3 regions of the Streptomyces sp. 11x1 genome follow, and region 2 is predicted to be linked to each of the others. Evidence: riboswitches for the same ligand, from Rfam matches in the RefSeq annotation. Region 2 holds a riboswitch; each other region holds the start of a gene.
What was found. A riboswitch is a leader RNA that binds a small molecule or an ion and turns the genes downstream of it on or off. The one in region 2 is predicted to bind thiamine pyrophosphate.
Positions count from the first base shown of each region.

Region 1: another riboswitch for thiamine pyrophosphate. It lies ahead of P8T65_RS12740 (thiamine ABC transporter substrate-binding protein); the one in region 2 lies ahead of thiO (glycine oxidase ThiO).
Region 3: another riboswitch for thiamine pyrophosphate. It lies ahead of thiC (phosphomethylpyrimidine synthase ThiC); the one in region 2 lies ahead of thiO (glycine oxidase ThiO).

Region 1 is NZ_CP122458.1:2,941,322-2,951,678, reverse strand. Features, by position in the region: gene tsf (translation elongation factor Ts) at 1-205, shown strand, start outside; gene pyrH (UMP kinase) at 401-1,159, shown strand; gene frr (ribosome recycling factor) at 1,315-1,872, shown strand; gene P8T65_RS12755 (phosphatidate cytidylyltransferase) at 1,872-2,990, shown strand; gene P8T65_RS12750 (hypothetical protein) at 3,100-3,276, shown strand; gene rlmN (23S rRNA (adenine(2503)-C(2))-methyltransferase RlmN) at 3,328-4,434, shown strand; TPP riboswitch at 4,459-4,566, shown strand; gene P8T65_RS12740 (thiamine ABC transporter substrate-binding protein) at 4,657-5,736, shown strand; gene P8T65_RS12735 (iron ABC transporter permease) at 6,051-7,649, shown strand; gene P8T65_RS12730 (ABC transporter ATP-binding protein) at 7,649-8,686, shown strand; gene P8T65_RS12725 (maleylpyruvate isomerase family mycothiol-dependent enzyme) at 8,698-9,552, shown strand; gene P8T65_RS12720 (LAETG motif-containing sortase-dependent surface protein) at 9,626-10,357, opposite strand, start outside.
Region 2 is NZ_CP122458.1:8,021,621-8,031,977, reverse strand. Features, by position in the region: gene metF (methylenetetrahydrofolate reductase [NAD(P)H]) at 1-915, opposite strand, end outside; gene P8T65_RS35225 (IS630 family transposase) at 1,155-2,246, opposite strand; gene thiE (thiamine phosphate synthase) at 2,492-3,136, opposite strand; gene P8T65_RS35215 (Rv2175c family DNA-binding protein) at 3,301-3,666, opposite strand; gene P8T65_RS35210 (FAD-dependent oxidoreductase) at 3,720-4,949, opposite strand; gene P8T65_RS35205 (hypothetical protein) at 4,982-5,338, opposite strand; TPP riboswitch at 5,391-5,502, shown strand; gene thiO (glycine oxidase ThiO) at 5,500-6,675, shown strand; gene thiS (sulfur carrier protein ThiS) at 6,690-6,890, shown strand; gene P8T65_RS35190 (thiazole synthase) at 6,895-7,689, shown strand; gene pknB (Stk1 family PASTA domain-containing Ser/Thr kinase) at 7,853-9,769, shown strand; gene P8T65_RS35180 (deoxyribonuclease IV) at 9,948-10,357, shown strand, end outside.
Region 3 is NZ_CP122458.1:5,354,434-5,364,790, reverse strand. Features, by position in the region: gene P8T65_RS23490 (cytochrome ubiquinol oxidase subunit I) at 1-320, opposite strand, end outside; gene hisC (histidinol-phosphate transaminase) at 537-1,616, opposite strand; gene P8T65_RS23480 (LacI family DNA-binding transcriptional regulator) at 2,041-3,153, shown strand; gene P8T65_RS23475 (metallophosphoesterase) at 3,368-4,447, shown strand; gene P8T65_RS23470 (hypothetical protein) at 4,631-5,506, shown strand; gene thiC (phosphomethylpyrimidine synthase ThiC) at 5,708-7,534, opposite strand; TPP riboswitch at 7,527-7,683, opposite strand; gene P8T65_RS23460 (YibE/F family protein) at 7,755-9,299, shown strand; gene P8T65_RS23455 (SsgA family sporulation/cell division regulator) at 9,329-9,766, opposite strand; gene P8T65_RS23450 (IclR family transcriptional regulator) at 9,865-10,357, opposite strand, start outside.

The sequences.
Region 1 (10,357 bases), 5.1 Mb from region 2:
CGTCGCCGAGGAGACCACCCGCGCCGAGGGCAAGCCCGAGGCCGCCCTGCCGAAGATCGTCGAGGGTCGCCTCAACGGCTTCTTCAAGGACGCCACGCTGCTCGGCCAGCCCTACGCGCTGGACAACAAGAAGTCCGTCCAGAAGGTTCTGGACGAGGCCGGTGTCACCCTGAAGCGCTTCACGCGCATCAAGGTCGGCATCTGAGTCCGTTACGCGACCAGCGCCCGGCCCCGATAGGGTCGAGTGCAGTCGTTCGTGTACGCCGCCCCGTGCGCGCGTGACGCGATGCGGACGACAGCAGATCTGACGAGGAGGCCATTGCCGCGCATGGGATGCGAACACCACCCCACCGGCAATGGCCTTCTTCGTATGTGCGACACGTAAAGAGGCGAGATCTCCATGACCACCAAGCCCCAGAAGAGCGACGACGGCAAATTGAGCGGCCGGTTTCTGCTGAAGCTGTCCGGAGAGGCGTTCTCCGGGGGCGGTGGCCTCGGCGTCGACCCCGACGTGGTGCACGCGATCGCCCGGGAGATCGCGGCCGTCGTACGCGACGGCGCGGAGATCGCCGTCGTCATCGGCGGCGGCAACTTCTTCCGCGGCGCCGAACTCCAGCAGCGCGGCATGGACCGGGCCCGCTCCGACTACATGGGCATGCTCGGCACGGTCATGAACTGCCTCGCCCTCCAGGACTTCCTGGAGAAGGAGGGCATCGACAGCCGCGTCCAGACCGCCATCACCATGGGCCAGGTCGCCGAGCCGTACATCCCGCTGCGCGCCGTGCGCCACCTGGAGAAGGGCCGTGTGGTCATCTTCGGCGCCGGTATGGGTATGCCCTACTTCTCCACCGACACCACCGCCGCGCAGCGCGCCCTGGAGATCGACGCCGAGGCGCTGCTGATGGGCAAGAACGGCGTGGACGGGGTCTACGACTCCGACCCCAAGACCAACCCGGACGCGGTCAAGTTCGACTCCCTCGGCTATGGCGAGGTGATCACCCGCGAGCTGAAGGTCGCCGATGCCACCGCGATCACGCTCTGCCGTGACAACAAGCTCCCGATCCTCGTGTTCGAGCTTCTCAAGGAGGGCAATATCGCGCGGGCCGTCAAGGGTGAGAAGATCGGCACTCTCGTGGGTGATCAGGGAAGCCGGGCCTGACCGGGTCCTTCCCCTGCCCGGGGGACGGAGCCTGACCGGGGGATGGACAATGTCCTGCCGGTCGGGAACCGTGCAGGAACAAGACGCGACGCAGCCGGCCGCCGACCAGACCAAGTACAGCTGCCGGGCCTACTCAAGACACGCAGGAGCAAGTGGTGATCGAAGAGACCCTCCTCGAGGCCGAGGAGAAGATGGAGAAGGCCGTCGTGGTCGCCAAGGACGACTTCGCCGCGATCCGCACCGGTCGTGCGCACCCGGCGATGTTCAACAAGATCGTGGCTGACTACTACGGTGCGCTGACGCCGATCAACCAGCTCGCCTCGTTCTCGGTGCCGGAACCGCGCATGGCCGTGGTGACCCCGTTCGACAAGACGGCCCTGCGCAACATCGAGCAGGCGATCCGCGACTCCGATCTCGGCGTCAACCCGAGCAACGACGGCAACATCATCCGGGTGGTGTTCCCCGAGCTGACGGAGGAGCGCCGCCGCGACTACATCAAGGTCGCCAAGAGCAAGGCGGAGGACTCCAAGGTGTCCATCCGCTCCGTCCGCCGCAAGGCCAAGGACGCGATCGACAAGCTCGTCAAGGACGGCGAGGTCGGCGAGGACGAGGGCCGTCGTGCGGAGAAGGAGCTCGACGACACCACCGCGAAGTACGTCGCTCAGGTGGACGAGCTGCTCAAGCACAAGGAAGCGGAGCTCCTCGAGGTCTGATGAACGACTCTTCCTGGGGGGCGCCGCCACAAGCCGGGTACTGGGCGCCGACCGACCGGGGACCTGTCCAGGGGCATGCCCCGGCGGGTCCCACGTACGATGCGCCTGAGGCCCAGCAGACTCGCCCCATGCCCATCGTGCCCGATGTACCCGCGCATGGCGGGAACCAGGACGACGACCGGGGGGCCGCTCGGCAGGCCGGTCCCCCGTTCCGCGACGAGACGCCGTCGGCGCAGCCCCACGGGGCGGCGTCGCAGAAGCCGGAGCCCATGCCCGACGCCCCGCAGCCCGCCCCGCAGAAGAAGAGCGCGGGCCGTGACCTGGGCGCCGCCATAGGGGTCGGCGTCGGACTCGGTGTGGTCATCGTCGCCTCGCTGTTCATCGTCAAGGCGGCCTTCGTCGGGGTGATAGCGGTCGCCGTGGTGGTGGGGCTGTGGGAGCTCACCTCGCGCCTGGCGGAACGCAAGGGCATCAGGGCGCCCCTCGTGCCGCTCGCGGTCGGCGGGGCGGCCATGGTCGTCGCCGGCTATGTCCGCGGGCCCGAGGGGGCCTGGGTGGCCATGGCGCTCACCGCGCTGGCCGTCCTCGTCTGGCGGATGACGGAACCGCCGGAGAACTATCTGAAGGATGTCACGGCAGGGGTCTTCGCCGCCTTCTACGTGCCGTTCCTGGCCACGTTCGTCGCGCTCATGCTCACCGCCGACGACGGGCCGCAGCGGGTCCTGGTGTTCCTGCTGCTCACCGTCGTCAGCGACACGGGCGCGTACGCCGTCGGCTGGCGCTTCGGCACGCACAAGCTGGCGCCGCGCATCAGTCCCGGCAAGACCCGCGAGGGGCTGCTCGGCGCGATCGCCTTCGCCATGGTCGCGGGCGCGCTGCTCATGGAGTTCGTCATCGACGGCGGTGCCTGGTGGCAGGGACTGCTCCTCGGTCTCGCCGTCGCGGCCAGCGCCACGCTGGGCGACCTCGGCGAGTCCATGATCAAGCGGGACCTCGGCATCAAGGACATGGGCACGCTCCTGCCGGGCCACGGCGGCATCATGGACCGCCTGGACTCGTTGCTCCCGACGGCCCCGGTGGTCTGGCTGCTGCTGGTGCTGTTCGTGGGCTCGGGCTGACCGTCGATCGAGCACGCTGAGGTGAGTGGGCCCCGTCCTGGTTCCAGGGCGGGGCCCATTCTCCGTAGCCCCCTCGCGAGATCGGCAGACGTCGATAGAGTCCGTGTCCATGGGGAGAGCGCGGGTGGGGGACGACGGCAGGTATCACGGCGATCTGCCGTGCCGATGGTGCGAGACACTCATCGACCAGGCGGGCCGGCGCAAGCCGCGGTTGTACTGCCGTATGTCCCATCGCTGGAAGAACTACGGTGCGTGGGTCGTGGGCGTGGTGGGCGGAGTCTTCTGAACCGACGACTGGCCGGGGCCATACAAATTGATCTGCGACACTGGGTGGGTTATGCCGAAGCCCGGAGAACTCACATTCGTCGCCCCCCGCGGAGCCAAGAAGCCGCCGCGGCATCTTGCTGATCTTTCGCCTGTGGAGCGGAAGGAGGCTGTTGCCGCGATCGGGGAGAAGCCGTTTCGCGCCAAGCAGCTGTCGCAGCACTACTTCGCGCGGTACGCGCACGACCCGGAGCAGTGGACCGACATCCCCGCGGGTGCGCGGACGAAGCTCCAGGAGGCGCTGCTTCCGGAGCTGATGACGGTCGTGCGGCATCTGTCGACGGACCAGGAGACCACGCGCAAGACGCTGTGGCGGCTGTTCGACGGGACGCTCGTGGAGTCGGTGCTCATGCGGTACCCGGACCGGGTCACCATGTGCATCAGCTCGCAGGCCGGATGCGGGATGAACTGTCCGTTCTGCGCGACCGGTCAGGCCGGGCTGGACCGAAATCTGTCCACCGCCGAGATCGTCCATCAGATCGTGGACGGGATGAGGGCGCTCAGGGACGGTGAGATTCCCGGCGGGCCCGCGCGGCTGTCCAACATCGTCTTCATGGGGATGGGCGAGCCGCTCGCCAACTACAACCGGGTCGTCGGGGCCATTCGCCGGCTCACCGATCCGGAGCCGGACGGGCTGGGGCTGTCGCAGCGCGGGATCACCGTGTCCACGGTCGGACTGGTGCCCGCCATCCACCGGTTCTCCGACGAGGGCTTCAAGTGCCGGCTCGCCATCTCCCTGCACGCGCCGGACGACGAACTGCGCGACACCCTCGTCCCCGTGAACACCCGGTGGAAGGTGCGCGAGGTCCTGGACGCCGGATGGGAGTACGCGGCCAAGTCCGGGCGTCGGCTGTCCATCGAGTACGCGCTGATCCGGGACATCAACGACCAGGCATGGCGCGGTGACCGGCTGGGCCGGCTGCTCAGGGGCAAGCCGGTGCATGTGAACCTGATTCCGTTGAACCCGACTCCGGGCTCCAAGTGGACCGCCTCCCGGCCCGAGGACGAGAAGGCCTTCGTCGAGGCCATCGCCGCCCACGGCGTGCCGGTGACCATCCGGGACACCCGGGGCCAGGAGATCGACGGGGCGTGCGGTCAGCTCGCGGCGACCGAGAGGTAGTCTGAGACCCGTACGTACATATTCATATTCCGACAGGGGAGCGCCACAGCGCTGAGAGTGCGGCATTCGGGCCGCAGACCCTCTGAACCTCGCCCAGGTCATTCTGGGTAGGAAGTTCGGTCATCACTCAAGCTGTTGCGCCCTGCCCGGGACCCTCGAAGCGACGAGGGGCCCGGGCAGGGCCGCGTCTCTTCCTGGTCACCTCCAGGAGGATTGAATTCAGTGGGCATCACCAGGAGAGCAACGGTTCTCGTCGTCGGCCTCGGGCTCGCCGCGCTGTCCGCGTGCGGCTCGTCCTCGGACGACACCGGCGCCGGCGGCACCAAGACCGTCACCGTCGTCAGCCACGGCTCCTTCGCCTACTCCAAGGACGTGCTGAAGGCGTTCGAGAAGGAGTCCGGGTACAAGGTCAAGGTACTGAAGAGCGGCGACGCAGGGCAGGCCGTCAACCAGGCCATCCTGACCAAGGACAACCCGCAGGGCGACGTCTTCTTCGGCGTCGACAACACGCTGCTCTCGCGAGCGCTCGACAACGGCCTCTTCCAGTCGTACGAGGCGAAGGGGCTCGACAAGGTCGGGGCCGAGTACCAGCTGGACAAGGACGAGCACCGGGTCACGCCCATCGATTCGGGTGACATCTGCGTCAACTACGACAAGGCGTACTTCGAGAAGAACAAGATCGAGCCGCCGAAGACCTTCGACGATCTGATCAAGCCCGAGTACAAGGACCTTCTCGTCACCGAGAACGCCTCCACCTCCTCGCCGGGACTCGGCTTCGTCCTCGGTACGGCCGCGAAGTACGGCGACGGAGGCTGGGAGGGTTACTGGGAGAAGCTCAAGGCCAACGGTGTGAAGGTCGTCGACGGCTGGGAGCAGGCGTACTACCAGGAGTTCTCCGGATCGACGGACGGCAGGAAGGCCGGGGGTGACCGGCCGCTCGTCGTCTCGTACGCCTCCTCGCCGCCCGCCGAGGTCGTCTACGCGGACCCGCGCCCGAAGACCGCGCCGACCGGGGTCGCCGAGGGCACCTGCTTCCGGCAGATCGAGTTCGCGGGGCTGCTGAGCAACGCGAAGAACGCCGAGGGCGGCAAGGCGCTGATCGACTTCCTGATCTCGAAGCGCTTCCAGGAGGACATGCCGCTCAACATGTTCGTGTACCCGGTGGTCGAGGGAGCGTCCGTGCCGGCCGAGTTCACCGAGTACGGGCCCGCGGCGAAGGACCCCGAGACCATGGCGCCGGAGAAGATCGCCGAGAACCGTGACCAGTGGGTCAAGTCGTGGACCTCCCTCGTACTGAAGTAGTCAAGGCGGCCGAGGCAGCCGAGGCAGCCGAGGCGGCCGAGGGCGTCGGGGCGGCCGAGGGCGTCGGGGCGGCCGAGGGCGTCGGGGCGGCCGAGGGCGTCGGGGCGGCCGAGGGCGTCGGGGCGGCCGAGGGCGTCGGGGCGGCCGAGGGCGTCGGGGCGGCCGAGGGCGTCGGGGCGGCCGGGGACGTCGGGGCGGCACAAGCCGTAGCGCGTCGATCTCGTCCGTCCCGTCGACCCCGTCGACCCCGTCGACCCCGTTCACCCCATCCTCCCCGTCCTGGTCGGTCGGGCGGGGCGGCTCGGGTCGGTCTCATGGCGGTGCCCGTCTTCTTCTTCGGGGTCTTCTTCGCCTACCCCGTCGCCGCGATCGTCGTCCGGGGGCTCAAGGCGGAAGGCACCTGGCACCTCGGGCGGATCGGGGAGGTGCTGGGGGATGCCGGCATCCGGCACGTGCTCTGGTTCACCACCTGGCAGGCGCTCGTGTCGACCGCTCTCACGCTGGCGATCGCGCTCCCCGGCGCGTATGTGTTCGCGCGCTTCGATTTCAGGGGCAAGGACCTTCTGCGGGCGGTCGTGACCGTGCCGTTCGTCCTGCCGACCGTGGTCGTCGGGACCGCGTTCCTCGCACTGGTCGGGCGCGGCGGGCTCTTCGACGAGCTGTGGGGCGTACGGCTGGACACGACGGTCTGGGCGATCCTCCTCGCGCATGTGTTCTTCAACTACGCGGTCGTCGTACGGACCGTCGGCGGGCTCTGGTCGCAGCTCGACCTGCGGCAGGAGGAGGCCGCGCGGATGCTCGGCGCGTCCCCGTTCGCGGCCTGGCGCAAGGTGACCCTCCCGGCGCTCGCGCCCGCTGTGGCCGCCGCCGCGCTGATGGTCTTCCTGTTCACCTTCACCTCGTTCGGGGTGGTGCAGATCCTCGGCGGGCCGACGTTCTCCACCCTCGAAGTGGAGATCTACCGGCAGACCTCGGAGATCTTCGACCTGTCCACCGCCGCCGTGCTGACGCTGGTGCAGTTCGCCGCGGTCGGGCTGATCCTCGCCGTGCACGCCTGGACCGTACGGCGGCGGGAGACCGCCCTGCGCCTGGTGGACGCCTCGCTCACCGCCCGGCGACCGCGCGGGGCCGGGCAGTGGGCACTACTGGGCGTGGTCCTCATGACGGTCGTCGTGCTGATCCTGCTGCCGTTGGGCGTGCTGGTGGAGCGGTCGCTCGACGCACCCGGCTTCGGTTACTACAAGGCGCTGACCAGTGACGAGAGCGGAATCTTCCTGGTCCCGCCGATCGAGGCGGTCGGGAACTCGCTGCGCTACGCGGCCGCCGCGACCGCCATCGCCCTGCTCGTCGGCGGACTCGCCGCCGCCGCGCTCACCCGGCGGGCGGGCCGGCTCGTGAGGGGCTTCGACGCGCTGCTGATGCTGCCGCTCGGGGTGTCCGCGGTGACCGTCGGCTTCGGGTTCCTGATCGCGCTGGACGAGCCGCCGCTGGACCTGCGGTCGTCCTGGATCCTGGTACCGCTCGCCCAGGCCCTGGTCGGCGTCCCCTTCGTGGTGCGCACCATGCTGCCCGTCCTCCGCGCGGTGGACGAACGGCTGCGGGAGGCGGCGGCCGTGCTCGGGGCGTCGCCGTGGCGGGTGTGGCGCGAGGTCGATCTGCCCCTGGTGCGGCGGGCCTTGCTGGTCGCGGCCGGGTTCGCCTTCGCCGTGTCGCTCGGGGAGTTCGGGGCGACCGTCTTCATCGCGCGCGCCGACAATCCGACGCTGCCGGTCGCCGTGGCACGGCTGCTCGGACGGCCCGGCGAGCTCAACTACGGCCAGGCGATGGCCCTTTCGACGATTCTGATGGTGGTGTGCGCGGTGGCCCTGCTGGTGCTGGAACGCCTCCGTACCGATCGGACGGGGGAGTTCTGATGGTGCTGCTCAGGCTTGAGGACGCGACCGTACGGTTCGACGGGCGGTCCGTGCTCGACGCGGTCGACCTGGAGGTCGCCGAGCACGAGATCGTGTGCGTGCTGGGGCCCAGCGGCAGCGGCAAGTCGACGCTGCTGCGGGTGGTCGCCGGGCTCCAACTCCTCGACGGCGGACGGGTCTCGCTCGACGGGCAGGACCAGCGCGGCGTGCCTGCCCACAAGCGCGGTGTCGGCCTGATGTTCCAGGACCACCAGCTCTTCCCGCAGCGGGACGTGGCGGGCAACGTCGCCTTCGGGCCCCGAATGCACGGCGCGGCGAAGGACGAACGCGCCGTACGAGTACGGGAGTTGCTGGAGCTGGTCGGGCTGCCCGGGGCCGCGCGTCGGCGCGTCGGGGAGCTGTCCGGGGGCGAGCAGCAGCGGGTGGCGTTGGCCCGGGCCCTCGCGCCGCGCCCCCGGCTGCTGATGCTCGACGAGCCCCTCGGCCAGCTGGACCGATCGTTGCGGGAGCGTCTGGTCGTCGAACTCCGGGCGCTTTTCGGTGAGTTGGGGACCACCGTGCTGGCGGTCACGCACGACCAGGGCGAGGCGTTCGCGCTGGCCGATCGGGTCGTGGTGATGCGGGACGGGCGGATCGCCCAGTCCGGTACGCCCCTTGAGGTGTGGCGGCGGCCGGCCGACGAGTTCGTGGCCCGTTTCCTCGGCTTCGACAACGTGGTCGACGCGACGGTGACCGGGCAGGCGGCGGACACGGCGTGGGGCAAGGTGCCGGTGCCCGAGGGCTCACCGCAGGGGGCGTGTGGGCTGCTCGTGCGGCCCGCCGGCGTACGACTGGTGGACGTGGCGGACGGGCTGCGCTGCACGGTGGCCGCGCGCACGTTCCGGGGCACGCATGTCGCCCTGCACCTCCAGCCGGAGGGCGCACCACGGCTGGAGGCGGCGTGCGCCCTGCGGGACGCGCCGGAGCCCGGGGACGAGGTCGGCGTGCGCTTCGACGCGGCCGAAATCGTCGTGCTGGGGGCCGTTCCCGCCGCATAAGGTGCGGCACCATGGCGATGCGTACGCAAGAACCCCGGGCGCGGCATGAGCGCTACTGTGCCGAGATCGAGCTGCAGGTAAGGAAGTTGCGGGACCTGGTGACCTCCGGCGCGGATCTGTCGGCGACCGTGCCGACCTGCCCCGACTGGTCGCTGGAGCAGTTGCTGCGGCACACCGGCGGCGCCCTGCGCTGGGTCGAGCTGAACGTACGGACCCGGGCGAAGGAGGAGGTCCCCGAGGCGGACGTCCCGCTGTACGACGGACCGGAGCGGCAGGGGGACCCGGCCGCGCTGGACGCCTGGCTGGCCGAGACCGGCGAGATGACCGTGGCCACGTTGCGCGAGGCGGGCCCCGAGGCGCCCGTGTGGTCGTGGGGGTGGGAGCACAGTGCGGGGTTCTGGGCCCGCAGGATGGCCCACGAGCAGGTCGTCCATGGAGCCGATGCCGCGCTCACCGTCGGACGGGCGGTCGAGGTGGCACCGGAGATCGCCGCCGACGCGATCGACGAGTGGCTGGAGATAGTGGAGTTCGCGCAGCGGACCATGCCGCACGACGAGGCGGCCGAACTGCGCGGTCCGGGGCGCAGCATCCACCTTCACGCCACCGACACCTCCGCCGAGGTCGACGCCGAGCGGAGCGAGATGGGGGTCCCCTCGCCCGAAGGGTGGGGGAGGGTGGTCGAGCTGACCGAGGACGTGGTGCGCTGGCGGCGCGGCCATGAGAAGGCGACGGTCGCGCTGCGCGGCCCGCTGACCGAGGTGCTGCTCGCCTTCTACCGCCGACTGCCGCCGGACGGTGGTGAGTTGCAGGTGCTGGGGGACCGGGAGCTGCTGGACTTCTGGCTGGAGCGGGCCACGTTCGGGTGAGCGCGCCCCGGAACGGCCGGTGGCCCGTAGCCCGCGGTGAAGAGGCACGGGCCACTGCCCTGGGGAACAGGGATCAGCGTGTGGAGGCCCCACGCCGCCGCATGCTGTAGTACACGGCACCGGCGCCGAGGGCGACCAGGGCGGCCGCGGCACCGGCGATCGTGCCGGTGTTGGATTCGGCGCCGGTCTCGGCGAGGTCGGAGTCGCCTTCGGGGGAGGGGGCGTTGTCGCCGTCCGAACCCGCGGTCGCGGTGCCCTCGGACTCCGACGCGGTGGGGGACGTCTTGGTCCGGGACGGCTCGCCCTCGTCCTCGTCCGTCTCCTTGCCCGTCTCCTTGTCTTCGTCCTTGCCGTTGTCCTTGTTCTTGTCCTTGTCCGTCTTCTCGTCGGTCGAGGGCTTCTTCGGGGCCTTCTCGGCGGCCGGCGGGGTGATGGCCTCGGCCGTGCAGGCCTCCGCGGGGGCCACCAGGATCGGCAGGTCCTCGTCGACGTAGTCCTCCGCCTCGACGTGGATGCGGTACTCGGCGTTCGGCTCCCAGTCCTCGTCGAAGGTGACGGTGACGCCCTTGGCGGTGGAGTCGACGATCGTCCGGCTGCCGACCATGCGCAGGTCGGCCCCGTTGTTCTCCAGGTAGACGCTGATCTCGGCCTTGACGCCCAGCGGGTCCACGTCGGTCACCCGGATGACCCCCGTGTCGCCCTCGCACTCGGCGACCGCGGAGAAGTCCTTGATGGTGGATGCCATGGCGTTGCCCGCGACACCGAGCACGAGTGCGGCGGCGGCGAAAGCAACACCGATGGAGCG
Region 2 (10,357 bases):
TGGTGGATGGTGCAGGCCCAGGTTCTCGTGGATTTCCAGAGTCGCGGTGGAGTTGTTCAGGGTGATGAAGTGAAGTCCGGGGACTCCCTCGTCCAGCAGCCTCGCGCAGAACTCCGTGGCGAACTCGATGCCAATGGAGCGTACAGCGGCCGGATCGTCTTTGGCTGTGACGATCCGCTCTTTCAGGGCGTTCGGGATGGCGGCGTTGCTGAGTTTCGGCAACCGTTCCAACATCTTCACGCTGGTGACGGGCATGACCTCGGGAATCACGGGGGTTTCGCAGCCGGCCCTCGCGACCGCGTCCCTCAGACGCAGATACGAGTCGGGGTGGAAGAACATCTGCGTGATCGCGTAGTCGGCGCCCGCCCGGCACTTGTCGACGAAGCGCGCCACGTCGCTGTCCCAGTCCGGGGAGCGCGGGTGCATCTCCGGGAAGGCCGCCACGCCCACGCAGAAGTCGCCCGACTCCTTGATGAGGTGGACGAGTTCGGCGGCGTAGGTCAGACCCTGCGGGTGCGCGATCCACTCGCCCATCGGGTCACCGGGCGGGTCGCCCCGGACGGCGAGGATGTTGCGGATGCCGGCGTCCGCGTACTGGCCGATGATGTTCCGCAGTTCGGCGACGGAGTGGCTGACCGCGGTGAGATGGGCCACCGGCGTGAGGGTGGTGTCGGCGGCGATCTGCTCGGTCGCCTTCACCGTGCCGGCCCGGGTGGAACCGCCCGCTCCGTACGTCACGGAGACGAAGCTGGGCGCGACCGCCTCGATCCTGCGGAGGGCGTTCCAGAGGTTCCGCTCACCCTTCTCCGTCTTGGGTGCCCAGAACTCGAAGGAGTAGGTGGTTTTGCCCGTGGCGAGCATGTCACGCACGGTCCGTGCGCGGTCCGTGCGGGTCGAAGCGGTTCCTAGGGCCATACGGGCAGGTTAGTCAGGTCGGGGCCGTCCCCCAACCAGACCAGGTGCTTTTGCCCCCTTTGTCGACCTGGTGTCCACGCCTTGGACAGCCGTGGACCGCAGGCCACCGCGGGCGCGGCCGGCTAGAAGCGTCCTGAAGATCTTGAAAATGCGCCCGGCTTGCCCTACTTGATGGCGATTGATATTTACCGGCAATCCAGGGTGAGTCGGGCGGCCAGAGCAAGATCTTCAGCGGTCTCCTAGTGACCTGAGTCAGAGATTCTCTGGCAGTAGGTGGCGACTTTGTCGAGGATCTCGTCGGCGGTCTTCGTCCAGACGAAGGGGCGGGGGTTGTCGTTCCAACCGGCAATCCAGGACCGGATGTCGCGCTCGAGTGCCTGGACCGAGCGGTGGACACCGCGGCGGAGCTTCTTCGCTGTCAGCTCGCCGAACCATCGCTCCACCAGGTTCAGCCACGATGAGCCGGTGGGCGTGAAGTGCAGACGGAAACGGGGGTGTGCCACCAGCCACTTCTTGATCGCGGGTGTCTTGTGGGTGGCGTAGTTGTCCAGGATCAGATGCACCTCGAGGTCCGCAGGCACCTCCTTGTCGAGTTTGGCCAGGAACTTCTTGAACTCTGCGGCCCGGTGCCGGCGGTGCAGTGAACCGATCACCTTGCCGGTTGCCACCTCCAGTGCCGCAAAGAGCGTGGTGGTGCCGGCGCGGACGTAGTCGTGGCTGCGGCGTTCGGGCACCCCGGGCATCATCGGCAGCACCGGCTGTGAGCGGTCCAGGGCCTGGATCTGGGATTTCTCGTCCACGCACAGCACCAGTGCCTTCTCCGGCGGGTCGAGATACAGGCCCACCACGTCGCGGACCTTGTCGATGAACAGCGGATCCGTGGAGAGCTTGAACGTCTGCGAGCGGTGCGGGGCCAAGGCGAACGCCCGCCAGATCCGCGAGATCGCCGACTGCGACATGCCGGTGGCCGCGGCCATCGACCGGGTTGACCAGTGGGTGGCGTTGGCCGGCTTCTCCTCCAGGGTCTTGACGATCACCCGCTCGACATCGGCATCGGTGATCTTCCTCGGGACACCGGGCCTCGGCTCGTCGCACAGGCCGTCCAGGCCGTGGTCAAGGAACCGCCTTCGCCAGGTGCGGACCGTGTCCGGAGCGGCCTTCAGCCGTCGTGACACCTCCATGATCGAGTGCCCCTCGGCGCACTCCAGCACGATCCGGGATCGCTGAGCCAGAGCTTGCGCGGTCGACCGGCGACGCACCCACCCCTCAAGCACCTCACGCTGGGCATCGGTCAACGACAACGGCGGGATCTTCGGGCCAGGACGACTCATACCGAACCAACGACGAACCTCTGACTCAGGTCACTAGGCCCTGTCGTCACATTCCCGCCTGCCCCGCGACGCCATGCACGTGCTCTCGACGCACCGGGCACCGACCCGAGTACGTCCGGTACGCGGGTCAGTGCCCGGTGTGTCGAGAGCACGCTCCCCCGGTCTCGGCTGCGCTCGACCGGGAGGTACCCCCACGACGCCGCCAGGCCGCCCTCCGGGCGACGACGGGAATGTGACGACAGGACCTAGAGGGCACGCAGCCGCTTGGTGAACTCCGCCGCGGCGGCTCCCGGGTCGTCGGCCTCGGTGATCGCCCGGACGACCACCACCCGCCGGGCGCCCGCCTCGACGACCTCGTCGAGATTGCCGAGGTCGATACCGCCGATGGCGAACCAGGGGCGGTCGGTGGCAAGGGCGGCGGTGTACCGGACGAGGTCCAGGCCGGGGGCGTGACGGCCGGGCTTGGTGGGGGTGGGCCAGCAGGGGCCCGTACAGAAGTAGTCCACGCCCTCCTGGACGGCCGCGGCGGCGGCCTCCTCCTCGGCGTGGGTGGAACGGCCGATGAGCACGTCCGTGCCGAGGACGGCGCGGGCGGCCGGGACCGGGAGGTCGCCCTGGCCGAGGTGCAGCACGTCCGCGCCGATGGCGTGGGCGACGTCCGCGCGGTCGTTGACGGCGAGCAGCTTGCCGTGCCGACGGCAGGCGTCCGCGAAGACCTGGAGATGCTCCAGCTCCTCGGCGGCCTCCATGCCCTTGTCGCGGAGCTGCACGATGTCCACGCCGCCCGCGAGGACCGCGTCCAGGAACCGCGGGAGGTCGCCCTGGCGCTTGCGGGCGTCCGTGCAGAGGTAGAGCCGGGCGTCGGCGAGCTGTGCGGCGGCGTCGGGCATGGGTGCGTCCCCCGTTGGCGTGCGTGATCGGTGCGGCGTACGGGACGCGACCCTGGCGGGCCCCGTTCCCGTACGCCGTACAGGCGGCTCTGCTGCGAACTTCCGGGGGGTGTCCCCCGGAGTCTCCGGTCAGTCTGTGTGTCTGGTGCCTCAGGTGTTTCCGGTCAGACGGCGAGCGCCTGGGCGCGGCGCTTCACCTCCGTGCCGCGATTCTCGCTCAGGGCCTGGGCCGGGGTGCCGGGCAGGCTGGGGTCCGGAGTGAAGAGCCACTCCAGCATCTCTTCGTCGGTGAAGCCGTCGTCCCTCAGCAGGGTCAGGGTGCCGGTCAGGCCCTTGACCACCTTGTCTCCGTCGATGAAGGCGGCGGGGACGTGCAGTGCGCGGTTCTCACCACGGCGTACGGCGATGAGCTGGCCTTCCTTCACCAGCTGCCGCACGCGGGTCACCTCGACGTCCAGCATCTCTGCGATGTCGGGGAGGGTCAGCCACGCGGGGACGAGAGCATCGATCTTTGCGTCAATCTCGGTCACGTCTCCAAGACTGCCATCTGGGACTGACAGTGGGTAGCCGAGCCGCCTCCGGCCTACGCCGTCGCCGCCTTCAGCGGCCTCGCCGGGTCCCCCAGCAGCAGCGGGTCCATCGCTGTGCCCGCCTCGATCAGGCGGCGGCCCTGGGCCAGGTCGCGGGGGCGGCCCACGGCCAGCAGGGCGACCAGCCGGGTCTCCCGGAGCCAGCACACCGACCAGGCGGCTCCGGTCGGGTCGCCGCGCCGGACCATGGTGTCGGCGGAGGCGTGGTCCCCGGCGTACTGGACGAACCGGCCGAACTGCTCGGACCAGAAGTACGGGACGGGGTCGTAGGGCTCGGGGGTCTCGCCGACGATGTTGGCCGCGACCGTGCGGGGGCCCTGGAGGGCGTTGTCCCAGTGGTGGACGAGCAGGCGCCGGCCGTACCTGCCCGAGGGGAAGGAGGCGCAGTCGCCGACGGCGTAGACGTCCGGTGCGGAGGTGCGCAGATGGTCGTCGGCGACCACCTCGCCGTGGGCGCCGAGCTCGATGCCGGAGTCCTTCAGCCAGGCCGTGGCGGGGCGCGCGCCGATGCCGACGACAACCGCGCCCGCCGGGACCCGGGTGCCGTCGTCCAGGACCACCGTCCCGGGCTCGACGCGCGCCACGCGCGCGTGGGTGCGCAGGGTGGCGCCGCTGTCGGCGTACCAGGCGGTCATCGGGGCGGCCACCTCCGCGGGGAGCGCGCCCGCGAGCGGGCGGTCCGCCGCCTCGACGACCGTCACCGCGCAGCCCGCCTCGCGCGCGGCGGTGGCGAACTCCGCGCCGATCCAGCCCGCGCCCACGACCACGATGTCGTGCTGCCGTGCCAGCACGGGCCGCAGCCGCTCGGCGTCGTCCAGGGTGCGCAGCAGATGCACCCCGGGCACCCCCTCGGCACCCGGCAGCCGGACCGGTTCGGCGCCGGTCGCGACGACGAGGACGTCGTACGGGACGGGCCCGGAGGCCGTGTCGAGTTCGTGGTCGGCGGGGCGCAGGCCGGTGACCTCGCGGCCCAGCCGGAGGTCGATGCCGAGCGCCTCGAAGTCGACGTCGAAGGCGGAGCCCTCGGCGTTGCCGAGCAGGACGGCCTTGGAGAGCGGCGGCCGGTCGTACGGCTGGTGCGGCTCGGCGCCCAGGAGGGTCACGTCGCCGGTGAAACCCTGTTCCCGCAGGGCGACCGACGTCTGCACGCCCGCCATGCCCGCGCCCACCACGACGACGCGCCGCGCCGGTGATCCGCCCCTCAGCTGCGTCTGCTCGCTCACCCGATCACCATAGACAACTGATATTCGGTCAGTCAGGGGGTGGGATCCGACGGCTCGACCTGCTCCACCACGCTCGTCCCGCTGCCGGGCCGTGACTCCCACTGCCAGGTCTCCTCCAGCCGGACCCGCCCGTCGGGCAGTTCGACGACGAGGGACACGCAGTGCCCTGAGGCGGTGGTCCCGTCCGTCTTCAACTGCACGTAGCGGAAGTCCAGCCGGTCCCCCGCGCGCGTGCCCACGAGCCGGCCGCGCACGACGTCGCCGCCCGCGTAGTCGGCCCAGATCTCGCCGTCCTCCTCGTGGTACGTGAACCGGGTGCGGGTGCCCACCTGACCTGGGGCTTGGTCGGCGACGGGGGCGAGGACGAGACCGTCGAGCGAGCGGGCCATGGGCACGGGCTCCCTTACTGGGACGAACGGCGGGGGCTAGGGTGGGCCACCGTAGAGCACTCGCGGGAGCCCGGACGCACCGGGCTGAGAGGGAGGCTGGCGGCCTCCGACCGTACGAACCTGATCCGGGTCATGCCGGCGAAGGGAGGGGCTGGACGCCCATGTCGCGTACGCACACGTCAGACGTCCTCGTCGTGGGGGGCGGAATCATCGGTCTCGTCACGGCGTGGCGGTCCGCGCAGCGCGGGTTCGCCACGGCCGTCGTCGATCCCGAGCCCGGCGGCGGGGCCGCGCGGGTGGCGGCCGGGATGCTCGCCGCCGTGACCGAACTGCACTACGGCGAGCAGACGCTGCTGGGGCTCAACCTGGAGTCCGCGCGCCGCTATCCGGACTTCGCCGCCGAGCTGACCGAGGTCACCGGCCTCGACCTCGGCTACCGCCGCTCGGGCACCCTCGCCGTCGCGCTCGACGCCGACGACCGCGCGCATCTGCGCGAACTGCACGCCCTGCAACGCCGCTCGGGCCTCGACTCGGAGTGGCTGAGCGGACGGGAGTGCCGTCGCCTGGAACCGATGCTCGCGCCGGGCGTGCGCGGCGGACTGCGGGTCGACGGGGACCACCAGGTCGATCCGAGGCGGCTCTCCGCGGCCCTGGTGGCGGCCTGCGAACGCGCCGGGGTGGTGTTCCACCGGACCTGGGCCGAGGAGCTGTCGGTGGCCCGGGAGCGGGCCACGGGCGTCCGCACCGGCGCGGGCGACCGGCTGGACGCCGAGCACACCGTCCTCGCCGCGGGCAGCCTCAGCGGGCGGCTCGCCGGGGTCCCGGCCGAAGTGCGGCCGCCGGTGCGACCGGTGAAGGGGCAGGTGCTGCGGCTGACCGTCCCGAAGCCGTACGCGCCCTTCCTGAGCCGTACCGTGCGGGCCGTGGTGCGCGGCAGCCAGGTCTATCTGGTGCCGCGCGAGAACGGCGAACTCGTCGTCGGCGCGACCAGCGAGGAGCAGGGCTGGGACACGACGGTCACCGCGGGCGGGGTGTACGAACTGCTGCGGGACGCCCACGAACTCGTCCCCGGGATCACCGAACTGCCGCTCACCGAGACCCGCGCGGGACTGCGCCCCGCCTCCCCCGACAATGCCCCGCTCCTCGGCCCGAGCGGGCTGGACGGCCTGCTCCTCGCGACGGGCCACTACCGCAACGGCGTGCTTCTCACTCCGGTCACCGGGGACGTCCTGGCCGAGGTGCTGACCACCGGTGAACTGCCGGCCGAGGCGCGCGACTTCACCCCCCTGCGGTTCCGCGCCGGCGCGGCCCGCGAACTCCTGGAGCAGCCCGTATGAGCACCGCCGGAACCGTGACCGTGTCCGTCAACGGGGAGCGGCGGCAGATCGCCCCCGGCACGGCCCTCGACGCGATCGTGCGGACGCTCACTCCGTCAGTCTCCGGTGTCGCCGCCGCTCTCAACGAAACCGTCGTCCCGCGCGCGCGGTGGACGACCACCGCCCTCGCCGAGGGGGACCGCGTCGAGGTCCTCACCGCCGTCCAAGGAGGCTGATCCCATGGCAGACGACCCCTTCGTCCTCGGCGGTACGACCTACGCGTCCCGCCTGATCATGGGCACCGGCGGAGCGAGCGGCCTGGACGTCCTGGAGCGCGCGCTGGTGGCCTCCGGCACGGAGCTGACCACGGTCGCGATGCGCCGGGTGAACGCCGACGTGCACGGCTCGGTGCTGTCGGTGCTCGACCGGCTCGGCATCCGGGTGCTGCCCAACACGGCCGGCTGCTTCACGGCGGGCGAGGCCGTGCTGACGGCCCGTCTCGCGCGCGAGGCGCTCGGTACGTCCCTGGTCAAGCTGGAGGTCATCGCCGACGAGCACACCCTGCTGCCCGACCCGATCGAACTGCTCGACGCCGCCGAGACGCTCGTCGACGACGGTTTCACGGTGCTGCCGTACACGAACGACGATCCCGTGCTCGCGCGGAAGCTCCAGGACGTGGGCTGTGCCGCGATCATGCCGCTCGGGTCGCCCATCGGCTCCGGGCTCGGCATCCGCAACCCGCACAACTTCCAGCTGATCGTCGAGCACGCGCGCGTGCCGGTGATCCTGGACGCCGGCGCGGGGACGGCATCGGACGTCGCGCTCGCGATGGAGCTGGGGTGCGCGGGCGTCATGCTCGCCTCCGCCGTGACCCGGGCGCAGGAGCCGGTCCTGATGGCCGAGGGCATGCGGCACGCGGTGGAGGCCGGACGCCTGGCGTACCGGGCGGGCCGTATCCCCCGCCGTCACTTCGCGGAGGCCTCGTCCCCCGGCGAGGGACTGGCGCGGCTGGATCCGGAGCGCCCGGCGTTCTGAGGCGGAGCTCACGCCTCTCCACCCTCACTCGAACAGTCGAACGAGTTCCGGTCGAAGACCCGCTCGTCACAGCCCTCCGGTCTCGGTCACAGCTCTGCTGCAGTACGTCTCTCGGGTCCCGGGGCCCATGGGCCTGTCGGCGGCGGCTCGTACACTCACCTGCGTGGACACGACCCTTCAGGACCCGCTTGTCGGCCAGGTGCTCGACGGCCGGTATCGAGTCGAGGCGCGGATCGCGGTCGGCGGGATGGCCACGGTCTACAGGACCGTGGACACCCGCCTCGACCGCGTGCTCGCACTCAAGGTGATGCATCCGACGCTGGCCGCGGACCGGACGTTCGTCGAGCGCTTCATCCGGGAGGCGAAGTCGGTGGCCCGGCTCTCCCACCCGAACGTGGTGGGGGTCTACGACCAGGGCACCGACGGCTCGTACGTCTACCTCGCGATGGAGTACGTCGCCGGCTGCACCCTGCGCGACGTGCTGCGCGAGCGTGGGGCGCTGCAGCCCCGCGCCGCGCTGGACATCCTGGAGCCGGTGCTCGCCGCGCTGGGCGCCGCGCACCGCGCCGGGTTCGTGCACCGGGACATGAAGCCGGAGAACGTGCTGATAGGGGACGACGGCCGGGTCAAGGTCGCCGACTTCGGGCTCGTCCGGGCCGTGGACACCGTCACCAGCACGACCGGCGCCGTCCTCGGCACCGTCTCCTACCTCGCCCCCGAGCAGCTGGAGCACGGTACGACCGACACCCGTGTCGACGTGTACGCGTGCGGCGTGATGCTCTACGAGATGCTGACCGGCGGCAAGCCGCACGCCGGGGAGTCCCCCGCACAGGTGCTCTACCACGCGCTCCACGACGACGTGCCGCCCCCGTCGGCCACGGTGCCGGGGCTGCCCTACGACCTGGACGCGCTGGTCGCCTCGGCGACCGCCCGCAATCCGGAGCTGCGACCGTACGACGCCGTGGCGTTGCTTGCGCAGACCCTGGAGGCGCGGGCCGCGCTGAGCGCCGAGCAGCTGGACGCGGTGCCGCCGCAGGCGATAGCCGACGGCCACGACACCGCGGAGGACCGGACGAGCGTGATCCCGCGTTCCCTGTCCGTGTCGCGGTCGGTGGGACTCGATCCCGACGAGCGGTTGCACCGCACCAGCCGGTTCGACGCGCCTCCGCCGCCCCGGCGCACCCGCGCCTCCGCCGCGCCCCGGCGCGGGCTGTGGGCGGTCGTCGTCGCCGTGATGCTCGTCCTGGGCGTGGGCGGCGGCGTCTGGTACATCAACTCGGGTCAGTTCACGCAGGTCCCGGCCGTGTTGCAGCAGAGCGAGGCGGACGCAACGAAGCGGCTGGAGGGCGCCGGGCTGGGCGTCGACGTCGAGCGGGCGTTCAGTGACACCGTCAAGCGCGGCAGGGTGATCGGCACCGACCCGGCGCCCGGCGAGCGGATCCGGGACAACGACACGGTGACGGTGACGATCTCCAAGGGTCCGCAGACCGTGAAGGTGCCGGATCTCCAGGGTTATCGGCTGGATGTCGCGAAGACCAAACTGAAGGACGCCGGGCTCGAACCCGGCGTGGTGACACAGGAGTTCAGCGACGAGGTCATCAGGGGGCAGGTGATCAGCACCCAGCCGGGGACGGGCACCGAGATCTCGTCCGGCGCGGCGGTCAGGATCGTGGTCAGCCGGGGCGCCCCGGTGGAGGTGCCCGACGTGTCGGGCTCGTCGGTCGCGGACGCCACCGCCGAGCTGGAGCAGGCGGGCCTGAAGGTGAAGTTCGCCTCCGGGCGGGTCAACTCCGAGTTCGACAAGGGGCTCGTGGCCGAGCAGGCCCCCGGGGTGGGCAAGCAGGTCGGCCAGGGCGACACCGTCACCCTGACGCTCTCCAAGGGGCCCGTGATGGTCGAGGTCCCCGACGTCGTGGGCGACAGCGTCGACGAGGCGACCCAGCGGCTCGAGGACGCCGGTTTCGAGGTCGAGGAGGACCGGGGGCTCCTCGGGCTCTTCGGCGACGAGGTCAGGAGCCAGTCCGTGGACGGCGGGGACACGGCGCCCAAGGGCTCGACCATCACCATCGAGATCCGCTGACGGACCGGCCCGGCCGTCGCCTCGAACCGGCGGCCGGGCACCTCGGACCGCATGACACCCTGGTGCGGTGAGCACTCAGCAGTCCCCCGGCCTCCCGGCCCCCACCCCCGGGCTCCCCGGCACCGCCACCGGCCTCCACGGCACCGCCACCGGTCCGTCCAGAACCACCCCCGGTCCCGTGGGCCCTTCCCGCAACCCCGTCGGCGGCCATGTGCCCGTCGCCGGGGGCCTGAACTCCGTCGGGCTGACCTACGCCCGTGATCTGAAGGCCGAGACCGTCCAGGTCTTCGTCGCCAACCCGCGCGGCTGGGCGACCCCGGCCGGCAACCCACGACAGGACGAGGAGTTCCGCGCGGCCTGCGCCGAGGAGTCGATCCCCGCCTACGTCCACGCGCCGTACCTGATCAACTTCGGTTCGCACACCGAAGCGACGGCGGAGAAGTCCGTGGAGTCGATGCGGCACTCGCTGCGCCGGGGCCGGGAGATCGGCGCGCTCGGGGTGGTCGTGCACACGGGCAGCGCGACCGGCGGACGGGACCGGTCGGTGGCGCTCAAGCAGGTACGGGAGTATCTGCTGCCGCTGCTGGA
Region 3 (10,357 bases), 2.7 Mb from region 2:
AAGGCGATCAGCGCCTCGAAGGCGAGCGGAGCCCCGAAGACATCACCGACGAAGCGGGAGTAGTCGGACCAGTTCATGCCGAACTGGAACTCCTGGACGATGCCGGTGACGACACCCATCGCGATGTTGATCAGGAAGAGCTTGCCCCAGAACTTGGTGGCCTGGAGGTACTTCTCCTTCCCTGAGCGCACCCAGGCGGTCTGCAGGCCCGCGGTCAGAGCGGCGAGCGAGATCGTCAGGGGAACGAAGAGGAAGTGGTAGACGGTCGTGATGCCGAACTGCCATCGCGCCAGAGTCTCCGGCGCCAGAGCGAGGTCCACGTCTTCTCCTTACATGCCGTGGCACTGCGGCAGCCTGTCCAGATGACACGCACATCTCAGGACAACCAGGACGCGCTTGTGAACGCGTTCACATTCACAAGCAATTATGACATGGCTGTTCGAGGCCGGACCGCGGGGTCCCCAAAAACAAGAGGCCCGGGGAAAAATCCCCGAACCCCCTGGTCAATGGCCGTCCAGGGCCATCAGGAGCCCTGCCTAGAGCTCCTTGCGGAAGGTCTCCGTCACCTTGAGGAAGATGTCGTTGGCCTCGGTCTCACCGATCGTCACGCGCACGCCCTCGCCCGGGAACGGCCGCACGACGACGCCGGCCTGCTCGCAGGCACCGGCGAACTCGACGGTGCGCTCCCCCAGCCGCAGCCATACGAAGTTCGCCTGCGTCTCCGGCACCGTCCACCCCTGGCCGCGCAACGCCTCGACGACCCGGTTCCGCTCGCAGACCAGCGAACCGACGCGGCCGAGCAGCTCGTCCTCGGCGCGCAGTGAGGCGACCGCGGCGTCCTGTGCGAGTTGGCTCACACCGAACGGCACGGCCGTCTTCCGCAGCGCGGCCGCCACCGGCTCGTGAGCGATCGCGAATCCCACCCGGAGCCCCGCGAGCCCGTACGCCTTCGAGAAGGTACGCAGCACACAGACGTTCGGCCGCTCACGGTAGAACTCGACGCCGTCCGGCACCTCGACATCCCGCACAAACTCGCGGTACGCCTCGTCCAGCACCACCAGCACATCACCGGGCACCCGGTCGAGGAACCGCTCCAGCTCGGCACGGCGGACCGCCGTGCCCGTCGGATTGTTCGGGTTGCAGACGAAAATCAGCCGGGTCCGGTCGGTGATCGCGTCCGCCATCGCGTCCAGGTCGTGCACATCGCCCGGCGTCAGGGGCACCTGCACGGACGTGGCCCCGCTGATCTGGGCGATGATCGGATACGCCTCGAACGACCGCCAGGCGTAGATCACCTCGTCGCCCGGCCCCGAGGTCGCCTGCACCAGCTGCTGGGCCACACCGACCGAGCCGGTGCCCGTGGCGAGATCCGTGACCGGCACCCCGAAGCGGTTCGCGAGCTCACTCATGAGCCCCGTGCACGCCATGTCCGGGTACCGGTTGAAGGACGCGGCCGACCCCGTCACGCTCTCCAGCACGCCGGGCAGCGGCGGATACGGGTTCTCGTTGGAGGACAGCTTGTACGCCACCGGGCCGCCCGCCGCGGCCGGCTTGCCGGGCTTGTAGGTGGGAATCCCCTCTAGCTCGGCTCGCAGCTTGGGGCTTGTCTCGCTCACCGCAGTCCTCCTCGTCGACTCAATGCTTCTCACCTTATGAGGATTCAGCGCCCCTGCGAATGGCCTGTGGACAACCGCGTCCGTACCGGCATCCACACCGTGTCCACGCCTCCGCCGTCACACCAGCCCCAGGGGCATCAGCGCACGAAGGTGTACGAATCAGGGGGCGCGTCGCTCGTGGACGCGCGCGCCGGTGGCTCACGCCGTAGCGCGCATCACCCGTCCAGGTGAGTTGAGACCTCTTCGAGACATCAGCTACTTGGCAGGCCCATGCGCGTCGACAAGTCACGTCCTGACATACGAGCCCTCAACTCCCTTGCAATGCAAGGGAATTACCCCTTTCTGACCTTGCAGAAACGTGCCTGTCAACGAGTGCATATGCGTCCGCACTACCCCACCGCATGAGCCCTACTATCGGCTCGCCATGACAGCAGCAGGGAAGCACCAGGTGAGCCGCGCGGAAACTCCCCGCCGAGGCAGCCGGTCTGGCCGGGCGGGCATCCGGGACGTGGCCGCCGCCGCCGGAGTCTCCATCACGACCGTTTCCGACGCCCTCAACGGCAAGGGCCGGCTCCCGGACGCCACCCGACGCCATGTACGCGAGGTCGCCGACCGACTTGGCTACCGCCCCTCGGCGGCCGCCCGAACTCTCAGAACCGGCAAGTCGGGCCTCATCGGCCTGACTGTGACCACATACGGGGATGAACCTTTCACCTTCACCGAGTTCGCGTACTTCGCGGAAATGGCGCGGGCAGCCACCTCGGCCGCGCTGGCCCGGGGCTACGCCCTGGTGATCCTCCCCGCGACCTCGCGGCACGACGTGTGGTCGAATGTCGCCCTGGACGGCACCGTGGTCATCGACCCCTCCGACCACGACCCGGTCGTCAGCGAACTGGTCCGCCAGGGATTACCGGTGGTCTCCGACGGCCGGCCGGCCGGCTCGCTGCCGGTCACCGCGTGGGTCGACAACGACCACGAGGCAGCCGTCCTCGGCATCCTCGACCACCTGGCCGACGCGGGCGCCCGCCGGATCGGACTCCTCACCGGCACCTCGACGGACACGTACACCCATCTCTCCACCACCGCGTACCTGCGCTGGTGCGAGCGCGTGGGCCAGGATCCCGTCTACGAGTCCTATCCGGCACACGATCCGTGCGCCGGGGCCGTCGCGGCCGACCGGCTGCTGGCCCGCCCGGACCGCCCGGACGCGGTCTACGGCCTCTTCGACCCGAACGGCACCGATCTGCTCGCCGCGGCCCGGCGTTACGGCCTGCGCGTCCCCGACGACCTGCTGCTCGTCTGCTGCAGCGAGTCCGCCGTGTACGCGTCCACCGAGCCACCGATCACCACGCTCTCACTGAAGCCGCGCCGGATCGGCACGGCCGTGGTCCAGCTCCTCATCGACGCGATCGAGGGGGTCGAATCGGACCAACCGGTCGAGCAGGTGATACCGACGGAACTGATCGTGCGGACCTCGTCCGAGCGGCGTCCACCACGCACGACGGTCAGCCCGCCACGATCACCTGAAGCGGGTTGACGTCCCACTTGAGGATGCGAACGGGAATTGGGCGGGGAGAGCCCCGCCCAATTCGGGAGAAAACCGCGGTGAACTGTGGCCCTGCGCCATTTCACCACCCCTGGGTCATCACACAGCGCGATCCGCATTCCTATGATGGGCGCACACACCGCGGACCGTCGCGACCAGGCAGTCCGATGCGGTGCAGATGCGGGCGATGGTGGTGGAGGGGTCGATGACGCAGGGGGCCGGTCAGGGACCCGAGGTGCGGACGCCGACGGTGCGCGATTTCCGCGTGCCCGCGTACGTCCACGAGGCCGGTCCGTACGGACACTCCGCGGACCCCGGCGAAGCCACCGGGCCCGCCGAGGATCCCGAGGGTTACCCCGAGGGATACACCCCGACCCAGCGAGACCTTCCGGTGATCAACCGGGGCGACACTCTCCAGGTCGTGATCGACCCGGAGGCCGCGGCGGCCGAGCCGTCCTCCGCCCGGCCGAGCCCGCTCTTCGTCGTCGGGGACGTCCACGGCTACCTGGACGAGCTCCTCGCCGCGCTCCGCGAAAAGGGCCTCGTCGACGCCGCGGGCAACTGGTCGGCGGGCGCCGCCCGCCTCTGGTTCCTGGGCGACTTCACCGATCGGGGCCCGGACGGCATCGGCGTCATCGACCTCGTGATGCGTCTGTCCGCCGAGGCCGCCGCGGCCGGCGGTTACTGCAAGGCACTCATGGGCAACCACGAGCTGCTGCTGCTGGGCGCCAAGCGGTTCGGCGACACCCCCGTCAACTCCGGCGCGGGCACGGCCACCTTCCAGGCCGCCTGGCTCCTCAACGGCGGCCAGAAGACCGACATGGACCGCCTCCAGGACCATCACCTCCAGTGGATGGCCCGTCTGGACGCCATGGAGGAGGTCGACGGCCACCTCCTGGTGCACTCCGACACCACCGCCTACCGCGACTACGGCGACTCCATCGAGGCGGTCAACGACACCATCCGCGAGACGATCACGCGCAACGACGCGGACGAGGTCTGGGACCTCTTCCGCAAGTTCACCCGCCGCTTCGCCTTCCGGGACGAGGGCGGCGCCGACGCCGTGCGCTCGCTGCTCGAAACGTATGGCGGCACCCGCATCGTCCATGGTCACAGCCCGATTCCCTACCTCCTGGGAGAGGTCGGCTCGGAGGACGGCGAGGACGGCACCGGTCCCTCGGTCGACGGACCGTACACCTATGCGGACGGTCTGGCCGTCGCCATGGACGGCGGGGTGACCATGGCCGGAAAACTGCTGGTCCAGGAACTTCCCCTGCCTACCTGAGTCGTCAACGGGCAGGCGTTTCCCGTCGGAAGACTTCGCTGGCCAGGGGCCAATTTCTTCAAACCCCCTGTCACCGCCTGCCGTCACCGCTCTACCATCGGCTTATCCGTAGCAGGCTCCCCTCCGTTTCTGCCCGACGGCTCGTCAGCATGCCGAGCCACAAGCCCTACGGAGCATCGGGGGATGCAGATGAACAGCGTTCCGCAGCACCTGCTCAGTGAGGACCGCCAGGAATACGAGCGGATCCTCGGCGAGGCGCTGCGCTCCGCACCACACCGCCCGGAATTCGCCGCCGGCCTCCAGCGGCTCAACACCGAACAGCTGCGCACGATGGCCCTCAACGCCTCGGCGATCATCACGGCCGCCGCGGCGACCGAATACCAGTACTACGTCAAGGTCCGCGACGAGTTCCGCAGCCCTCCGTCGGCCACCACGCCCGCATCCGAGGGGACAGCGTCCGGCTCCAGCGAGCCGGACGGCTCCACGGTGAGCCTCGCCGCCACCGTGGGCGAGGTCACGGAGGCGGTGGGGGCGGGCGCCGGTGCCGTCGCCGCGGTACTCGCTCCGGTGCTCGCCGGAACCGCGGCGGTGCTCTTCCTGCTCGTGGGGTACGTCATGAAGGCGCTCGACCCCGAGCGGGCGATCGCCGAGACCCTCCTCACCACGGGCTGGGTCTTCGGTGCGGTCACCGCGGCGGCGATCCTGGTGGCCGCGGTCGGCCTCCTGCTCACCGCCCTGCGCAACAACGCCACCGCGCTCCTCGACGTCGGAGCGCGCAGCGAGCTGAACGAGGAGCTGACCCGGGCCAGGGAAGCCTGGCGCGAGGCTCTCCTGGAGCGCGGCATCCTGCCGTTCCTCCGCGACGCCCTCGCGAACCCGGGTCCGGCGCTGCTGCTGGAGCCGGACCGTCCGGCCCCACCCAGCCGTATGCCGCACCTCGGCTACAACCGTCCCAGCTTCAGCAGCCCGGACAGCGGCAGCTCCGGCTCCCGGCCCAGCTACAGCAGTCCGGACTTCTCCAGCCCGGACTTCGGCGGCCCGGAGCACCAGCCCGACTGACAACCGGCCCGTCCACCGCCCGCCCCGCGGCAGCGGGCTCTCCCGGCAACGGCCGGAAGAGCACCGCTCGTCGCCCGGGGAACGCGGTCCACGCGAAGGCTCGTGGCTCCGCGCCCGGACAGCGGGAGCCACGCACGAACCCCCGCCCCTCGGGCGAACGTGAACGCTCCCGCCACCGTGCCTCGATCCTCGTATCGCCCCTCAGTCCGCCATCGGCAGATAGACCCGGTTCCCCGCCTCGGCGAACTCCCTGGACTTCTGGGCCATACCCGCCTCGATCTCGGCCCGGGAACCACCGTGCTCACGACGAATGTCCTGGGAGATCTTCATCGAGCAGAACTTCGGACCGCACATGGAGCAGAAGTGCGCCGTCTTGGCCGGCTCCGCCGGGAGGGTCTCGTCGTGGAACTCGCGTGCCGTGTCGGGATCGAGGGCCAGGTTGAACTGGTCCTCCCAGCGGAACTCGAAGCGGGCGTCCGACAACGCGTCGTCCCACTCCTGTGCGCCCGGGTGCCCCTTGGCAAGGTCCGCCGCGTGGGCCGCGATCTTGTAGGTGATGACGCCGGTCTTCACGTCGTCGCGATTGGGCAGTCCCAAGTGCTCCTTGGGCGTGACGTAGCAGAGCATCGCCGTGCCCCACCACGCGATCATCGCGGCGCCTATGCCCGAGGTGATGTGGTCGTACGCCGGTGCGACGTCCGTCGTCAGCGGGCCGAGCGTATAGAACGGAGCCTCATCGCAGATCTCCTGCTGCAGGTCGATGTTCTCCTTGATCTTGTGCATCGGGACATGTCCCGGGCCCTCGATCATGGTCTGTACGTGAAAACGCTTCGCGATCCGGTTGAGTTCCCCGAGGGTGCGCAACTCCGCGAACTGGGCCTCGTCGTTGGCGTCGGCGATGGAGCCGGGCCGCAGGCCGTCACCGAGGGAGTAGGTGACGTCATAGGCGGCGAGGATCTCGCACAGTTCCTCGAAGTTCTCGTAGAGGAACGACTCCTTGTGGTGGGCGAGGCACCAGGCCGCCATGATCGAGCCGCCGCGCGAGACGATGCCGGTCTTGCGGTTCGCGGTGAGCGGCACATACGCGAGGCGCACACCCGCGTGGACCGTCATGTAGTCCACGCCCTGTTCGGCCTGCTCGATGACGGTGTCCTTGTAGATCTCCCAGGTGAGCTCCTCGGCCTTGCCGTCGACCTTCTCCAGCGCCTGGTACAGCGGCACCGTGCCGATGGGGACGGGGGAGTTGCGCAGCACCCACTCGCGGGTGGTGTGGATGTTCCGGCCGGTGGACAGGTCCATGACCGTGTCGGCACCCCAGCGGGTCGCCCAAGTCATCTTCTCGACCTCCTCCTCGATGGAGGAGGTGACCGCGGAGTTGCCGATGTTGGCGTTGACCTTCACCAGGAACCGCTTCCCGATGATCATCGGCTCGATCTCGGGGTGATTGACGTTCGCGGGCAGTACGGCCCGGCCGGCGGCGATCTCCTCGCGGACGACCTCCGGCGAGACGTTCTCCCGAACGGCCACGTACTCCATCTCGGGTGTGATCTCCCCGCGTCGTGCGTAGGCGAGTTGGGTCACGGCCTGGCCGTCGCGGCTCCGGCGCGGCTGGCGCGGCCGCCCCGGGAACACCGCGTCGAGGTTGCGCAGCCCGCCACGCGGCGAGGTGTGCTTGATCCCGTCGTCCTCGGGGCGGACGGGACGGCCCGCGTACTCCTCGGTGTCTCCCCTGGCGATGATCCAGTTCTCGCGCAGGGGGAGCAGCCCCCGCCTGACGTCGGTCTCCGCGGTCGGATCGGTATACGGACCGGAGGTGTCGTACAAGGTGACGGACTGTCCATTGGTGAGATGCACCTGGCGGACCGGCACGCGCAGATCGGGGCGTGAGCCCTCGATGTACGCCTTGTGCCAGCCGATGGACTTCCCGGCCTCCAGGGGCTGTTCACCCTGGCTGTTCTCGCCCTGGGGTGCGGCGGATGCCCCGTCCGTCTGGCTGGAGGCAGGCGTGCGTGTGTCCTCGATGGTCATGAGACCTACTCCCTACGCCGGCATTACCCGGTAACAGGTTCAGCGGTCGACGCAGCAATTTCCGCCCGACGATGTTCCACGTGAAACATCGCGTCTGCGGAGGTCAGCGCCCTCTCAGCCCGGTGCTCCGAGCTCCCGCGTGTGCAAAGGTGCCTCCACGCTAGCGGCAGATGTGGCGCGGTGAACAGTGGGCATCGCTCGTTCTTGCGATGATCGGTCGGTGACCACGACGCAGCAGCCCCCGCCTCCGCCCCCCGAGCCGCCCCACGGCCATGGCCCTGGAAACGTCCATGGGCATGGATCCGACGGTGGCCATGGATACGGCTCCGGTGGCGGCCACGGCTCCGGTGGAGGGCACGGCTCCGGTGGAGGGCACGGCTCCGGTGGAGGGCACGGCTCCGGTGGAGGGCACGGCTCCGGTGGCGGCCACGGCTCCGGTGGAGGGCACGGCCAAGGCCCGTCCTCCGGCGGCGGCCATTCGCACAGCCATAGCCACGGCCCCGCCGCCCCCGTGTCGCAGCACCTGCGCAAGGTCATCGCGGCGGTGCTGATCCCCTTCGCGACCGCGGTCGTCGTGGGTCTCGTCGTGCTCTGGCCCGGCGGCGCCCCCGCGCACGAACGCACCGGGGTGGGCTTCGACCGACAGACACAGCAGGCCACCGTCACCAAGGTCGAAGAGGTCAGCTGTTCTTCGGTGAACGCCTCGGGCGGGACCCCGACCGGCGACACGTCCACCGCCGAGGGCTCGTCGGCCCAGCAGCAGGCGAACGGCACCTGCAAGAAGGCCACGGTCCGGGTCGACACCGGTGACGACAAGGGGCGTACCTTCACCGAGATCGTCCAGCCCGACCAGTCACGGCAGTTGGAGCAGGGCCAGGAGGTCGTGGTCGCCTACGAACCCGCCGCGCCCAAGGACCTGCAGTACTCGGTGACCGATGTGAACCGGAAGTTCCCGATGGTGCTGCTCGCCGGGATCTTCGCACTCGCCGTGGTGGTCGTGGGCCGGATGCGCGGCCTCATGGCCCTGGTGGCGCTGGCCATCAGCTTCCTGGTGCTGACCCTCTTCATCCTGCCGGCCATCCTGCAGGGCTCGAACCCGCTGGTGGTGGCGGTGGTCGGGGCGAGCGCCATCATGCTCATCGCCCTATACATGTGCCATGGGCTCTCCGCCCGGACCTCCGTGGCGGTGATCGGCACCCTGATCTCGTTGCTGCTGATCGGGCTGCTGGGTTCGGGTTTCATCGGCTCGGCCTACCTGACCGGCAACACGGACGACAACACCGGTCTGATCCATGGGCTGTACCCCACGATCGACATGAGTGGCCTGTTGCTCGCGGGCGTCATCATCGGCTCGCTCGGCGTGCTCGACGACGTGACCGTCACCCAGACGTCGGCGGTGTGGGAGCTGCACGAGGCCAATCCGACGATGGGCTGGCGGAACCTGTACCGCGCGGGCATCCGGATCGGCCGCGACCACATCGCATCGGTGGTCAACACCCTCGTTCTCGCCTATGCCGGTGCCGCGCTGCCGCTCCTGCTGCTCTTCTCGATCGCGCAGAGCAGTGTCGGCACGGTCGCCAACAGTGAGCTCGTCGCGGAGGAGATCGTGCGCACGCTCGTCGGCTCGATCGGCCTGGTGGCATCGGTGCCGGTGACTACCGCGCTGGCCGCCCTGGTCGTCGCAGCCGACCGTCCGAACAGCGCCGAAGCGGCGTCCGTGCCCGCTCCGGCTCGTGGTGGAAGGGGGCGCCGGCGCAAGCGCTGAAGCGTTACGGCACCCCGGCGCCGTAACGTTCAGCCCGCGCTCTGCTCCTCCGCCAGGATGCGGTCCAGAGCCTCGTCGAGCAGTGCGTCGAAGTCGGCGAGGGAACGCTCCTGCCCCAGCGGCACGAGCTTGTCCGTGCGGTCCAGGAAGGCCACCAGCGGCGCCGTGCCGACTCGGAACATCGCCTGGTCGCTCCCCACTTGCAAGCGGATCAGGACCTCGCCGAACGTCTCCGGATCGGCGGGCGCGATGTGGACGTCCCCGTCCCCGCACGGCCGCCCGACTCCGTCGATGAGCAGCTCCCGCCCGAACGCCCAGGTCACCGGGGCATCTCCGGGCAGGTGAAAGGTCAGCCGCACGGCGTAGGGATCACAGGTCTCGTAACGCAGCTCCACCGGAATGCGGAAGGAGAGTTCTTCCGAGACGAGGAAGCTCATCATGACCTCTGCCTGTACCGACTCGTGCATCGCCTACCCCGCCGTGTTCGTCGACTGGCCAGGAATCATCCGCCTGACACCCCTGGAAGTTTGCTGAAAGTACACGAGAGATCACAAGGAGTGATTTTTCAGATGCTGATAGAGATCGCGAGTGTCCCTAGCAGCTTCCCGATCTCCGTCTGCAACTGATGGGCCACCGGCATCAGCCGGGCCGCCTGGTGCGAGGGCAGCGAGATGGCGAGGGCCCCGGCAGTCGTCCCCACGGTGAGGGGAAGCGCGGCACAGACCGTCCCGAGGGCGTACTCCTGATGCTCCACCACCGGCTCCATGCGCCCGAGGCGACCGAGGCGCCGGAGCAGTGTCTCCTCGTCACGAACCGTGTACGGGGTGAGGGACTGCGCCGGGTGGCGGTCCAGATGGTCGAGGCGGGCCCCCTCGCTCAGTTGGGACAGCAGGCACTGTCCGATGGCGTGGGCGTGCGCCGTCTCACGAAAGTCGGCCCATTCCTCGACGGCCGGGATGCTCGGGCTGTCGGCGACGCACATGACCTCGATCTCGCCGTCCCGGTAGATGGCGAAGTACACGGGCACGCCCAGGGTGTCCCGCCAGTGCGCCAGCGCC